DNA from 2 places in the Bacillus sp. LQ16 genome. Region 2 is predicted to be linked to the other one. Evidence: riboswitches for the same ligand, from Rfam matches in the RefSeq annotation. Region 2 holds a riboswitch; the other holds the start of a gene.
What was found. Region 2 has a riboswitch for thiamine pyrophosphate ahead of AC3EMB_RS23720 (energy-coupled thiamine transporter ThiT). Riboswitches for the same ligand answer to the same signal wherever they lie in the genome.

Region 1 (8,049 bases), 1.1 Mb from region 2:
ACTTCCTGTTATTGCAGAAGTCTCTCGTGAATCAGGGATTAGACCGGAACGCCCAATGTCGATTGCCGTAATCGCTTCTCAACAAGCAATTACAGCTAGTCCAATTTCAGCTGCCACAGTTGCTCTTTTAGCAATGTTAGCTGACTATAAAATCACTTTATTAGATATTTTAAAAGTGAGTATTCCCTCCACTTTCATTGCTTGTATGTTAGCAGCATTCGTTGCTAGTAAGATGGGAAAAGAATTAAGTGAGGACCCTGAATACTTAAAACGATTAAAAGAAGGAATGATTCCTAAGCTTGAAGAGAAAAAAGAATTTGTAGGTGTAAAGGGCGCAAAATTATCAGTTATCCTTTTCCTTGTAGGAACCTTCCTTGTTGTACTTCTTGGTTCATTTGAAGCACTTCGTCCAGGATGGATAGTCGATGGGAAGTTAGCTCGCCTTTCCATGCCGAACACAATTGAGATGGTTATGTTAACTATCGCGGCTCTTATTATTATTTTCTGTAAACCAAATGTAGAAAGCATTGTGTCTGGTAACGTCTTTAAAGCAGGGGCAACAGCAGTTGTTGCTATTTTCGGTATCGCTTGGATGGGAGATACTTTCTTTAACGGAAACTTAAATATGATTCAAGGATCTATTCAGCATTTAGTAACAAGTGCACCTTGGCTATTTGCCATCGCGCTATTCATTCTATCTATTTTACTGTACAGCCAAGCAGCAACAGTACGTGCCTTAATGCCACTTGGACTATCCCTTGGTATTCCACCAGCACTACTGATTGCAATGTTCCCTGCAGTAAACGGATATTTCTTCATTCCAAACTATGGAACAATCGTTGCTGCCATTAACTTTGACCGTACTGGTACAACAGGTATCGGTAAATACGTATTAAATCATAGCTTTATGATTCCAGGTTTAATCGCAACATTTACTTCTATCGGCATTGGAATGCTTTTAATTTCTATTATGTTTTAAAGAAAAAGCACAAACCCTTATTTAAAAAGGTTTGTGCTTTTTTAATCAAACGTTTGTTTAAAATTTTGGGCAGTCCATTTCTCCATGTAGCACTTAAAATACTACACGTCCTTCCCTACAAACTTCTCTTTACTTCTTCAGCTAATTTTCTCGTACTTTCATACGCAGATTCAGCTAAACTAATTGCTGAAATAACTGAAACACCGTCCGCACCCGCTTCTATAACTGCTGCTGTATTTTCAATTGTAATCCCACCAATACCAACGATCGGCACTGTAATTCCTTGTTCTCTAAAATAAGCTAATCCTTTCGTTCCTTGAACCGCTTTCGTATCTTTTTTCGTACTCGTTGTGAAAATAGGTCCAACGCCTAAATAATCTGCTCCATTTTCGATTGCAAAGCGTGCTTCTTCAATTGTATGAGCAGATACGCCGATAATTTTATCTCCCATTTTTTCACGAACAGATGTAATTCCTTCATCATCTTGTCCTACATGAACACCATCTGCATCTAATTCAATGGCTAATTCTACATCATCATTTACAATGAAAGGAACACTATATTCCTTACAAAGCGTCTGCAATTCTTTTGCAAAGCGCACTCTATCTTCTCCGATTAAAGAACCTTCCCCCTTCTCGCGAAACTGAAAAAGTGTCACTCCACCATCTAACGCTTCTTTCAATACAGCTAAAGGATCCTTCGTGCAGTTATTGCTTCCCATAATAAAATACACTTGTAATAACTTAGACATTTTCTTTGTTTCAATGCGCATCGTATGTTTCATCCCCCTTACTCTAACTCCTCAATCTTTCCATACTTCTCAATATCACCAGCAGTAGTATTCGCTAACTGATTTAAAAATTCAATTTGGAAACTACCAGGTCCCTTTTCCACGGTCTTAGCAGCTGCCAGTTCCGAAGCTACACCATAAAACGTTAATGCTGCTACTGCTGCTTTTACATAATCTTTTTCCACTGCTACAAATGCTCCTATTACAGACGTTAGTAAACAACCTGTTCCCGTAACTTTCGTTAAAATAGGGTGACCGTTTCGAATAACAATAGTTCTCTCTCCATCTGTAACAACATCTTCTTTTCCAGTAATAACCGCAACTGTATTTAATTCGTCTGCTGCCTGCCTTGCAATACTTACAACATTGCCATTTCCAGTACCAGCGTCTACCCCTTTAATTTCCCATTTCTCATTAATAACGTTTGCTATTTCAGCCGCATTGCCGCGGATAATTGCTAAATCTATTTCGGCTGGAATATGTCTCGCAACTTCTGTTCGATACGAAGTTGCTCCTGCACCAACTGGATCAAATAGTACTGGCACATTGTTCACATTTGCTGATTTACCAGCAAGTAACATCGCTTCTACTTCCTCAGGACGAAGTGTTCCCATATTTAATACTAAAGCTCCAGCAATGCTAGCCATTTCTGCTACTTCTTCTTTTGCATACGCCATTACAGGCGATGCCCCAAGTGCCAACAAACCGTTAGCAGTAAAATTTGTTACAACAACATTTGTAATATTATGAACGAGCGGATTAGATTCTCTCACCAAATCCACTACTTTACTAATTTCTTTCATATTCATCCTTTTCATCTCCTAACTATAATGATGGGAGATACACAAAAAGGCACTTTGCGCGTACGCAAAGTGCCTGAATATGTGCTTTTACACTCTCCCTACGCTGGCATTATCCAACAGGTTCAAATGGTCAATGACGGACTAGTAGCCATACTCTCAGTTTGTATCCACAAACTCCCATGTGTTTCTTATTCATCTACTTCAAAGTCTACTCTTATTCTAGTAAAATAACAAGTTCTTTACTTTTTCTATTTAATATAGAAGCAACTGATAAAGTGAAACTTTAATTAGTTGGGATTTTGTTCCCTCCATTAAAAACCGATCAAATATGGAGCGAAACTGAATCTCAAGAAGATGTATGCTATATTTAACTTATGGAAATTTGAAAGGATGTTTTTAATATGTCAAAAAGCGTTGTAATCGCTGAAAAACCTTCCGTTGCACGAGATATTGCTCGTGTACTGAAGTGTGATAAAAAAGGAAACGGCTATCTTGAGGGTAGTAAATATATTGTAACTTGGGCTTTAGGTCATCTCGTTACATTAGCAGATCCAGAAAGTTATGATGTGAAATATAAAAAGTGGAATTTAGAAGATTTACCGATGCTACCTGAGCGTTTGAAATTAACGGTTATTAAACAAACTGGTAAACAATTTAATGCTGTAAAAAGTCAGCTACTTAGAAAAGATGTAAATGAAATTATTGTAGCAACAGACATCGACTTATCTCTATAAAATATATCTGCACATAAATTCTAAAACACCTTTCATCCTTCATTTAACAATGATATCTAATATATTTATAATTGCACATAAAAAGAAAATTGTACGTTAAGACTAGCTTTCTTATTAGGTGTATTTTCCCTAAAGAAAAGGCACCCTTTCGAGTGCCTGCCACCATGAGCTATGTTATTTGAAAGAATATAGGCTCAAGTTTATTATGGTAGTAAATTTATAAATTTTGATAGTAGTTACAATAAAATGTATTAAGTTTTAAAACAGCTTGTAATACTTTTTTCGGATCATTTTTCTCAAGCATTTGTGTAATTGATAAATAATATAACTTGTCATTTAATTGGTTTAATTTTATGGTCATTCTTAACCCTTTAAGTTCGTTTAGCATTAAATGATATCTTTTAGCATCGTCGGGATTACTAGGGATATTTTGTTTTATAATACGCTCACAATCTAGAGCTAAACTTATAAATTCATGATGATTTGTCATGCTATCCTCCTAATAAATTTTATTGTAACCAACTGTTATCTATCTTATTAATCCAGTATTGCATAGCTCCACCTTCTCTATATTCTTGAACTATACTTGTACCTTTAAGATATTGAGTTTGCGAAGCTGTAAATCCTTTAAGTATTCTCGTTCCTTTAGGTACCGTGATTTTATATTGTATATTAAGCGGATTCCCCCAAGCTTCTAATACGGCTAACTCATTTCTAGTTTCTTCAATATTTCTTTCTTTATCTCCCCACCAATAGCCAAGACCATATTTAGATTCCGGTTCACCAGCCTTGCTTCTTCTATATAAAGTAAGTAGCTGATCAGTCTCTATAATTTCTATTTTTAATTCCTTAAATGCTAATACATCCGAATTTGTTTCTTTAAAATCAAAATTAGAAAATCCTGAAGAACGTATTACCTCTCTCTTTAAACTTGCTCGTTCCATTATACTCAGATTTAAATTATCTATTTTATCTAGGGCCTGATTCATTTCTTTAACTGACCAATTATTCAAATCACTATTTCTAATATAGCTAATTTTTTCTCCTAGATTAATATTATCATTAAAAACACTAGTCATTTGCTCAATATTGCTTAAATTGATGTTTTTTTCCTTTGCATATGTAACCGATAAAGGAAAAGAACTTATTAATAAAATTAACATGATTATAATAGAAAAATACTTTTTCATACTTAATTCTGTCTCCTTATATGAATCTATTTTTAACTATTTCAATTAGAAATAAAATCTAATTTTCTTAAAATAAATTTCCATACCGTTTCTTCTCCTGTAATGACAGAAGCTCTACCAACCATTCCTGTATGTAGTTCTTGTAAATCTTTTGTATCAATTGTGGCTTCTAGTTCATACATATACCCTTTAGTATTTTTATCAAAAGTAGGATATGCTGATACATATGTTATTTGCCCCATTTGTTTATCCGTTTTCTGTAACTTAAACGAATATTGTACTTTATCTCCTTTTTTTATTCCTTTTATCTCTTGAGCTGGTAATAAGATTCTTACTTTTTTTTGGTCTTCTTTTGGGATAATCGAAACAATTTCTTGGCCAGGATTAATTAAATCCCCTTGTTGTAAGATGGCAGGAAATTGTACAATCCCGTCTTTTTGTGCTTTTATAATTGTCGTTTCATTTTGATGACGCAGTCCATCTAACTCTTGCTTTTTAATAAATAGTTCTTGTTCTAGGGATTGAATACGTTGATTCACTGAAATCATAGATTCTTCTTTATATTGTTTTAAAGCATCTTTCTTTTGTTCTTGCTTTCCTTCTTTAGTAACATCCACTTTTGTTCTTTCATGCTCTAAAGTTTCTTTTCGTTGTTGAATACGCTTTTCTACACTATTTTTTTGGGATTCTAAATTTTCTTTTTTATCATCCATTACTTGTTTTTGTTCTTCTAATATATTTTCTTTTGTTTTTTGTTTTTCAATTATGTCTATTTCTCTTTGGATATTTTCGTTTTCTGCAATTAATCCTTGTAAAACTTCATCTTGTTCGCTTGAAATTTTACTATTTTCTATTGTTTTTATTTCATTGTCTTTTTCATTTTGTATAGATTGATATCTTTGATCATAAGCCTGATATTCTTCTCTTATTTTTTTATCCACATCATCAAGAAAAGAAGATTTATGAGACTGGATACTCTCTTTCAACTGTTCTAACATCCCTTTTTGTTTTTCTAAATGTTCCACAATTTGATTCATCTGATTTTGTTTATCTGTTAATTCCTGATTTTTTAATTGAATTAAAATATTTCCTTTTTTCACTTCATCACCAGGCTTAACAGCAACTGTATCAACCACACCTACAATTTGAGTACGAGACACACTTGCATCTGATTTTCCTTGTATCATTGCCGTTCCCTTACTTACAATATCTATCTTACTGACATAAGCCCAGATTAAGAAAACAAATAAGCTCATCAAAAGAAAAACAAGTAATCCAGCAATAAAACGAGGTGGTTTTCTTTCTAATAATTCCTTACTATCAGTTAGTTGATCAAACGAATAAAGCTTACTCATCTTGAACACCTCGCATTACATAAGATTGAGATTCTATGTGTTCTATATGAACAGTTTGATTCTTCCACAAACGGTAATACTCTCCTTTATGGAATAATAATTCTTCATGGGCGCCTTGCTCTTTAATATTTCCTTGTTCCATCACGAAAATTTGATTTGCATGCTGTATTGTACTTAATCGATGCGCAATCATAATTACAGTAACTCCTTGTAATCCCAACTCCTTTAACATATCCGTAATATGTTTTTCCGTTGTAGAATCTAAATTACTTGTCGCTTCATCTAAAATTAAGATATCTGGTTTTTTTAATAACGCTCTTGCAATTGCTAAACGTTGTCTTTGTCCACCAGATAAATTGGACGCATTTTCTTCTAAGAGAGTTTCATAACGTAACGGTAATTCACCGATAAACTCATGTATACAAGCTTGCTTACATACGTCTATAACCTCTTCTAGAGTAACTGGTCGTGCTAAACCAAAACATAAATTTTCATAAATAGAAGCACTAAAGAAGAATGACTCTTGAGAGACATATGCAATTCGATCACGTAATGCAGTACGGCTTATCTCTTTGATATGATAATCATCATAATATATATTTCCTTGCTGAGATTCATAATAATGCATTAATAGTTTTGAAATGGTTGTTTTACCTGATCCACTCTCTCCTACAAATGCTACTTGACTACCTGACTCAATTGAAAAACTTATGTTATTTAGTACATTTTTACGTGTTCCATAACGAAATGTAACATTTGAACATTGTATTTTACCTGATAATTTTTTAGGAGATACTTTATTATCCTCTTTTTCACTCTTTTCTTGATCTAAATCAAAAATTTCATTTAATCGTTCTCCAGCGACTAGTGCAGATTGCATGGTAGGCTGAATACCAATCAAATTTTCAATTGGATTTAAAAAATATACTAAAAGTGCATTATATGTAATTAACTCACCTATCGTCATATTCCCTTTTAATACTTGTATGGAACCAACCCAAAGGATGATAGTTCCACCAATTAATTCAAGTCCCATTTTAATAGAACCTTGTAAATTGGATAGCATTCCTCTTTTAAATACATGCCTTAATAGATTAATAAAACGACTTTCAGTTTGAAAAAACACTTCTTTTTCTGCGTTATAAGACTTTACAGTTGCAATTCCATTTAAAGATTCTACTAAATAGGAATTTAATTTTGCATTACTTTCCATTTCTTTGCGATTAATAGATTGATACGGCTTATGGAAGGCAAAAATAATACCAATATAGAAAGGTATTATTAATAAAGTCACACCAAATAAAATAGGACTATGGACATATAACAAAACAGCTCCTATTGTAACCATTAATGTATCAATCATTAAAGTAACTGTTATGGTTGACAAAGCATCGCGTATTTTACTTGCGTCCATAAATCGAGAAATAATTTCGCCCACTTTTCTTGTTTCAAAGAAATTCATTGGTAATCCTACAACATGACGATAATACCCAAGCATTAAATGAATATCTATTCTCCTACTTAAATATAAGATTAAATGAGTACGAAAATAAGAAAGCAGTATCTTAAATATATACAATATAATAATTCCAATTGATACAATATGAAGTGTCTGTATCAATTGATTCGCCACGATATCATCAATTAAAAATTTAAAATAAAATGCTCCCAATAACCCAAATAAATTAAAGAAAATAGAAGCAAAAAACAATGGTATTAATAAACTTTTTTGTTGTTTTAATAATACAAGAAATCGTGAAAATGTTCCCTTTGATTCTTTTCCTTTTTGAAAATTTTGTCCAGGAGACATTAATACAAGAATACCTGTCCAAATTTGACAGAATTCTTCTAACAAGTACGTAACCAATCCCTTTTCTGGATCAGCAATATAAATTTTATTATCTTTAACCTTATGAATTACTACATAGTGTAACAAACCACCATTGACTACAACATGAGCAATTGAAGGTAATGGAATTTCTTTTAAATCTTCGGGTTTTGTTGCTTTTACAGCTTTTACTTCAAACCCTAGTTTTTCACCAGCCTCCATCAAACCTTTAATATTTGTTCCCGCTAAATCTGTACCAGCCACTTCTCTAATCTTTGAAATAGAAGTAGTAAACCCATAATGGCGAGAAATCATCGCTAAACATGCTGGACCACAATCTTTTAAATCCTGTTGCCTAATACAAAAAAAC
Region 2 (8,049 bases):
ATTTTAACAAACCCTATTAAAGCGTGGGTTGTTCAACGTCGTAAGTGTAACGTCAAAAATCACTTCAAGAAAACTGAGCCGAGACAATTAGTTATCGCTCCGGCCCGTTCTACTTCCAAATCACGCGAAAGTAACATGTAAATATTGAGACACACACCCGAAAAAACATCGTACATATTACGATGTTTTTTTCTTTTTCTACAATGAAATCTTTAAATGAAATATATTTCATCTGCATCTTATATTTATATCTCTTGCTTATTCTAGTAATACATCCGGTGCGAGTTGATGTGAATAAAATATAAGGAGAGAATGAAGATGAAAAAGAGACTATTACCAATTTGTGCAATGGCACTTTTAACAGTAGGATATTCTTCAGTAGCGAGTGCGGATACTGGAACAGTAACAAAGGAAGAAGAAGCGCAAGTGCAACAAGATAAAGCTAAAAAAGAAGAAGCAATTAAGGAACAGCAAAAAAATGAAGTAGAGAAAAAACAAGCGGCCCAAGTACAAGAAAAAAATGATATGGCTAAAAAAGAGGAAGCAATAAAAGCTGAGAAAAAGAGTGAAGAAGAGAAAAAGAGAATAGCGCAAGAACAGTTAAAAAATGATATGGCAAAAAAAGAAGCAGCGATAAAAGTCGAGCAAAAGAATGAAGTAGCTAAAAAAGAAGTAGTAAAGCCAGTTGTACAAGGTGAAAAATTACCAAATACAGCATCAAATAATGTAGCAATGATGGGATTAAGTGCATGTCTTGTAGCGATAGGTACATTATTTGGTTTGAATCGTCGCAATAAGATTAAAGTGTAAATAAAATATTTTCCTATAAAGAATGGAATAATTTCATATATTAAAAATGGTAGGTTACTCCTACCATTTTTTGCATGGAGGGATGAAGAATGAAGTTACTCAATTATATCGGTATCATATTGATGGCTATTGGGCTATTCATGGGATCCTATTACGCTGTGGAATGGTATAAAGGAAAAAGCTCTGCTCAAGAATTAACGAAAGAAGAAATAAAGAGCCTTAAAAATATACAAGATACTCAACTTTCTCATGAAACACCTGTAACTTCTCAAGTGCCTTCTTCTCAAACAGAACATAAAGAAGGTGAAAAGGTAGCGATGTTAAACATACCGAAAATAAAGAAGAAGTTTTCTATATATTGGGGAGCGGATGATACGACTTTGAAAAAAGGAGTTGGTATGTTTGTTAGTGATTTAACGACAACCCCATCTGGAGGAGGACATACTGTACTGAGTGGACACCGAGATACTGTATTTACAGATTTAGGAGAGTTGAAAGAAAAGGATACTCTTGTTTTAGAGTATGATAATAAAACGTACACATATGAAATTCAAAAGACATGGATTACTCATGCGGATGATCGTACTGTTATTATAAAAAAAGAAGAACCGATATTAACACTGACAACTTGTTACCCATTTGATTATATAGGGGATGCACCAGATAGATATATTATCGAGGCGACGTTAACTGGCAGTTATTCAAAGTGAAATTATAGTTTCTGAAAACGGGAGGGGGATATATCAGTTATGTCAAAAAACATTTTAATTGTTGAAGATGAAGACATATTACGTGAAATATTAAAAGATTATTTTTTAAGTGAGCAATATGTAGTGTTTGAAGCGAGGGACGGGAAAGAGGCTTTAGTTGTATTTGAAGAAGAAGAGGTTGATTTAGTTATTTTAGATATTATGTTGCCAGAACTCGATGGATGGTCTGTTTGCCGAAGGATTCGAAAGACGTCCGAGGTGCCTATTATTATGCTAACGGCGCGCGTAGATGAAGACGATACGCTACTTGGTTTTGAACTTGGGGCAAATGACTATGTGACGAAGCCGTATAGTCCGCCAATTTTATTAGCAAGAGCGAAAAGGTTGTTAGAAAGCAGAAAAGTGACAAAGCAACTTTTAGAGAATGAAGATGATACATTATCAATCCACGATATTCACGTTCATTTTCCGTCACGCACTGTTACGGTAAATCGAACTGATATTAATTTAACGCATACAGAATTTGAAATATTAGCGTATTTCATGAAAAATCAAGGAATCGTTTTAACGCGAGAGCAACTCATTTCAAGAATTTGGGGATATGAATTTGCTGGTGATGATCGAACGGTTAATAGTCATATTCGTAATTTAAGAAATAAATTAGGAGAGAAAGCAAAGTACATTACAACTGTAGTACGCACAGGTTATAAATTTGAGGGCAATGTATGAGGAATGGAATTGTACTAAAATTATTTACTCTTACAACAGCATTGTGCATGTTGATTTTAGCGACGATATTTATTGGACAAACGATATTTTTCAAACAATATTATGCGAATCGAAAAGTGGAAGATATTAAAGTGAATTTAAATTCCTTTGGGAAGAACTATTTAAATCATGCAGGAAATGCAGAAGAAATTCAGAAACTAGAGCAAGACTTTTTAAGAGAAAATAATACGTGGATTACGACATTAGATAAGAACGGGAATTTAAAACATGCAGATGATTTTTATTTTGAAGTAACGATAGATCGTAGGCAACAAAAGAGCTTTGGACAACAAATATTCAAAATTCCCTTAGGTAATCTCGTCAATATAGAGGAGATTGATAATAAATTATCAGAGCATTTTTTAGGGCAAGAAATTTATTTTTCTGGAGTGAGAAAAGAAGATAGTTTTATTCCATTCTCTTTTTCTTTATCTAAACAGAATTTAAGCGGATCTAATAAACCGCTAGAAAAAGCATTTAATGAGAAAATGAGAAAATTATATGAGGAGAAAAAGAAAGCAACCGGGGAACAAGTTGTTAAGGAGAAGAGGCCAGCCGTTCAGGAGCAAGCTGCCCCAGAACCAGATGTTTACATAGGAGGGCGTGTTACGAAAGTACAGTTTCCAGATGTAAAAGGCCCCGTAAATCCAATTTATAAAAATACTTTATTTTTGGATAGTATAAAAGAATTTCAAACGGATGTATTACTAAAAGAGAGTAATCAAATAGAGTATTCAACAAAGACAATGGACTATGAAAAGAATGATATAAAATATAAATTATTAATGAAACCAATAAAAGAAAAAGATGGATCAGTAACATATATTTATGCGATGGCTTCTTTACAGCCCGTAGATGAAGCTGTACAAATGGTGCAAGATTATTACATCTATATCATTGCATTTGTAGTCGTTCTTATTTTTTTAGCTTCGTTTTATTATTCAAAACAAATTGCAAAACCATTATTAAAAATAAATGATACGACGAAGAAAATAGCACAATTAGATTTTACAGAAAAAATACCGATTACTTCAAAAGATGAAATTGGAGATTTATCGAAAAATATTAATGTGTTATCAAATAAACTCCATTCGCATATTGGGCAGTTAGAAGAAGATATTGAAAAGGAAAGAAAGTTAGAAAAGACGCGAAAAGAATTCATTTCTGGTGTTTCACATGAATTAAAAACACCGCTAAGTATTATGAAAAGCTGTATTTCTATTTTAAAAGACGGGGTAGCTGAGCATAAAAAGGATTATTATTTTCAGGCGATGGAGAGAGAAGTAGACAAAATGGATACGTTAATTTTGGATATGCTTGAGTTAGCTAAATTTGAATCTGGTACATATAAAATGAAAAAGGATTCGTTTTATATTGATACAGTAATTGAAGAAATATGTGAACATCTATCTGTGGAAATAGAGAAAAAAGAGCTTCGTGTTCATAAAAATATATGTTCATTTGAAGTGATTGCAAATCAAGGCCGGATTGAACAAGTCATCGTGAATTTCATTACGAATGCCATACGTTATACACCAAATAAAGAAGATATTATTATTTCTACAATAGATGAGAAGGATCGTATAAAAGTGTGCATTGAAAATAAAGGTACTCATATTGAAGAAGAACAATTAGATAAAATTTGGGATCGTTTTTATCGAGTGGATACAGCTCGTCAGCGTTCACAAGGTGGGACGGGGCTTGGGCTTGCCATTTCAAAGAATATTTTAGAACTACATGATACTGAATATGGGGCAGGAAATACAGAAGATGGTGTGTTATTTTATTTCTATTTACCGAAAAAAGCGTAGAAAATATGATCTGCGTTTTTTTAAATTATTTTCATATTATCTTTACCTAATCTTTATTTTTAATCAGTATAATTTGTTTAGAATATGAGGTTATGTAAGGAGTCGATGAACCGTGCATAGCAATTGGCTAAGTATAATGGTATTTATTTTCTTTTGCGCATTTATTGTATTTTTAATTAATATTACGATATGAAAAAAGAGCGCTCATTAAGCGCCCTTTTTTTGTGTATTCATTTGATAAGCACTGATGCTTTTGAATAAGCGTGGTGAAGTGATAAATAAAAATATAAGTAAAACGGTACATAGAATATAGGAACCAATCATTGTACTACCGTTAAATATTAAAGAATATAGGAAAGCCGATTGGCCTTTTGGTGCATATTGTCCCCAGAAAATGATACCAGCGATAAAGTGACAGAAGTAACGAGCTAGACTACCGATAAAAGTAGCGACGATAATGTATCCAATTACTTTCTTTCCTTGGTTTGGTTTTGATGAAGGTTTGTCTTTACGGCTACCTAAATTTGATTGTTCTTCGCTATTTTCATTTGACGCTAAAAGCGCCTTTTGAATTGGACGATAGAATAAACCAGCAAATCCAATGAATGCGAAAGCAACAAAGTATTCAATTAATACTTGAATTGGTGTGACGATAATGGCATCGCCTACGACAATTTGTAATAATCCCCAAATTAAGCCTCCTAAGAAAGCCATTTTGAAGCCCCAGCGGTATGCGATAATAAAAATAGGAATCATAGCAAATGAAATGGAACCGCCTGTTGCTGATATTTTGATTGAAAGTGGTAAAATGTCGATGACCAAGGCGAAGGCTGCAAGAATAGCAGATTCGATCATCGCTTGTAAATTGGTGTTACGCATGTTGTCTCCCCCTAAATCCAAGTTGTACAAAAAAGAATAGATATCATAGGAGGATACGAAATACGTAAATAAAAATGAGGTATGTATTTCGGACGTTTGCACAATCCCTGCGTTAGCATTAACTAACAGGTTCGAAGGGTCGGAACGAAGTGTTCCCTCTCAGCGGCATGGCTCCCCCAGTGATAACGAGATTCTTTATTTGCTATTGTTTATTGTAAGCGAAATGGATGAGAATGGCAAACAAATGCTGTATGACAATAATTGAAATAGAATTGTAGCGAAATGTTAATAAATATGAAGCAAAAGGGTATAGTACAAGAGAAATTGGGTGTGGTATAATTTTTTTGAAAATAATTATCATTCTCTTCTGAGGGGGAAGGTTATGAGCTTAGTAGATATTAAAATTGGAGAGAAAGTGTTAGTAAAAAGTATTCAGTCTTTAGATCAGCTATTAAAGCGTAGACTAGCTGCTTTCGGTCTTGCGGAAGGAAGCGAACTTCGCTTGAAACAGAAAGCGATGTTCAAAGGTCCTTGTACATTGGAGTGTCGTGGACAGTTAATTAGTATTCGTCATTGTGACGCGAAAATGATAAAGGTGGAATTAGCGTGAATAAGGTAGCTTTGCTAGGGAATCCGAATACAGGGAAGACATCATTATTTAATGCACTTACTGGTTCTTATGAATACGTAGGAAACTGGAGCGGTGTAACAGTAGAAAAAAAGGTTGGTAAATTAAAAGATAGACAAGGAACATTAATTGATTTACCAGGTGTGTATGATTTAAATCCAGTTTCACGTGATGAAGGTGTTGTAACAAACTTTCTATTAACAGAAGAATTTAATCATATGTTAAATATCGTAGATTCTTCGCAATTTGAGAGAAATATGCATTTAACGTTGCAATTACTTGAATTTGGTAAGCCGGTCTCAATTGGTTTAAATATGGTTGATGTGGCGAAGCAAAGAGGAATTGTCATTGATGTAAAACGATTATCAGAACTATTAGGTGTAACAGTCGTTCCTGTCGTTGCAAGAAGTGGAAAAGGTTGTGAAGAACTACTTGCGACTCTTAAAGAAAATGACAAAAAGGAGAAAAAGCCATTCCTTATTTCATATGGTGTACAAATGGATGAAGGAATTGGAGAAGTAATTGCTCTTTTAGAGACAGCGAATTATGAGCATCCGAGATGGTTAGCACTTCAATTTTTAAGCAATAACGAAGTAGTAGAAAAAGAAATGAAAGCATTACCAATTTATAAGGAACTCATAGCCATTCGATCTCGCTTAGAAGGAAAACTTGATTGTACGTTAGAAGAGCACATTTACAAAACTCGTGAAGCGTATATTGAAAAGTTAAAAACAAATGTTATGAAGCATGAGAAAGAAGGAAAAATTCCTTTTTCAGAAAAAATTGATAGATTAATTACACATAAAATTTTAGGACTTCCAATCTTTTTAGCAGTTATGTTTTTTATTTTTCAGGTTACGTTTACGTGGATTGGTACACCTTTATCGGATATGTTAGATGAGTTTTTTGGTGGTCAGCTTACGGATTGGGTGACGGCTGGACTTACAAGTATTGGAGCTTCTGATTTTATTCAAGCACTCGTTACAGAAGGTATTATTGCCGGTGTTGGTGCTGTATTAGTATTCGTACCACAAATCTTTGCACTATTCTTTTTCATTTCATTATTAGAAGACTCAGGATATATGGCGCGAATTGCAGTTGTTATGGATAGAATTATGGAGTTTTTCGGCTTAAACGGAAAAGCTTTTATTCCGATGATTATCGGTTTTGGATGTAACGTTCCAGGTATTATGGCTGCGAGAACGATTGAACAGGAAAAAGAACGTTTACTTACCATTTTAGTAACACCATTTATGTCTTGTTCAGCACGATTACCTGTATATGCATTATTTGCGGGCGTATTTTTCCCGAATAGTCAGGCGACTGTTGTATTTTCTTTATATGTTGCAGGGATTGTTCTTGCGTTATTAGTTACAAAAATTATGTCTCTTACGATTTTGAAAGCAGAAAAATCTATTTTCGTAATTGAATTACCGCCTTATCGTGTGCCACAAGCGAAAACGTTATGGCTGAGCACGTGGGAGAAAGGAAAGGGATTTGTTCGTAAAGCTGGTACATTCATCTTTGGTGGTTCGGTTGTTATTTGGTTATTAAACTATGCAGGTCCATCAGGATTTGGCGTTGATATGGGAGATAGCTACTTAGCGATGATTGGTGGATTTATCGCACCATTATTTGCACCGCTCGGCTTCGGAACGTGGCAAGCTGCGGCATCCCTTTTAACAGGATTTTTAGCGAAAGAAGTTGTCGTTTCTACAATGGCAATTATTTATGCGGTTAAAGAAGATGTGCTTGGAAATGTAATGGGAGCACATTATACAGCATTATCAGCTTATGCATTTATGTTCTTTATTTTATTATATGTTCCGTGTTTAGCGACCGTAGCTGTTATTAAACGTGAAACAGGATCAGCGAAATGGACGATTTTTTCAGTCGTTTATCCACTCGTAGTTGCTTATGTATTAACGCTCATTATATACCAAGTTGGATCCTTACTCGGATTCTAGAAGGAGATGTATTGTGATGATGGTCAATATTATAATTGGAGCTATCATTTTTGGTTATGCAGCATATACGTTAGTTAATTTTGTAAAGAGAAGTAAAAAAGGAAAATGCGCGGCATGTTCTTTAAATAAGTCATGTCAGTCGCAAACTTGTAGCCCGGATATGGAGCAAATTGCTCATAAATAGAAAAAAGCTTTTCGAATTTGAATTGAATCCAAAAAGTTAGACAAATATATTAAGCAGCTAATAAGGATTGAACTCTGTATTGCACAGGGGGCAATCCTTTTAGTTTTGTTTTAATTCTTTTGTGATTGTAGTAATCAATATAAATTTCTAGTTCTTCCTTAAATTGTTCCATTTACGGCTTGTATTTTATCTTTTGAAGAAAATTTAGCCCTAAAAAATGCACCTCCAATTGTTAATTATGTGTCTAACAATTGGAGTGCACTTCATTACAGGCAGTCTTTTTAATCTACTT

Region 1: linked by a shared signal. The riboswitch ahead of thiM (hydroxyethylthiazole kinase) and the one ahead of AC3EMB_RS23720 (energy-coupled thiamine transporter ThiT) in region 2 are both predicted to bind thiamine pyrophosphate.

What each region holds. Positions count from the first base shown of each region.
Region 1 covers NZ_CM173491.1:444,898-452,946, reverse strand. The annotation lists gene AC3EMB_RS02300 (anaerobic C4-dicarboxylate transporter family protein) at 1-979, shown strand, start outside; gene thiE (thiamine phosphate synthase) at 1,095-1,751, opposite strand; gene thiM (hydroxyethylthiazole kinase) at 1,769-2,578, opposite strand; TPP riboswitch at 2,651-2,763, opposite strand; partial or broken gene AC3EMB_RS02285 (toprim domain-containing protein) at 2,974-3,288, shown strand; gene AC3EMB_RS02280 (hypothetical protein) at 3,524-3,796, opposite strand; gene AC3EMB_RS02275 (autotransporter) at 3,816-4,496, opposite strand; gene AC3EMB_RS02270 (HlyD family efflux transporter periplasmic adaptor subunit) at 4,538-5,851, opposite strand; gene AC3EMB_RS02265 (peptidase domain-containing ABC transporter) at 5,844-8,049, opposite strand, start outside.
Region 2 covers NZ_CM173491.1:4,677,608-4,685,656, reverse strand. The annotation lists gene AC3EMB_RS23745 (hypothetical protein) at 1-141, shown strand, start outside; gene AC3EMB_RS23740 (LPXTG cell wall anchor domain-containing protein) at 319-810, shown strand; gene AC3EMB_RS23735 (class D sortase) at 900-1,520, shown strand; gene AC3EMB_RS23730 (response regulator transcription factor) at 1,560-2,249, shown strand; gene AC3EMB_RS23725 (sensor histidine kinase) at 2,246-4,099, shown strand; gene AC3EMB_RS23720 (energy-coupled thiamine transporter ThiT) at 4,307-4,978, opposite strand; TPP riboswitch at 5,065-5,166, opposite strand; gene AC3EMB_RS23715 (FeoA family protein) at 5,361-5,588, shown strand; gene feoB (ferrous iron transport protein B) at 5,585-7,573, shown strand; gene AC3EMB_RS23705 (FeoB-associated Cys-rich membrane protein) at 7,590-7,757, shown strand; partial or broken gene AC3EMB_RS23700 (IS3 family transposase) at 7,807-7,929, opposite strand; gene AC3EMB_RS23695 (hypothetical protein) at 8,039-8,049, opposite strand, start outside.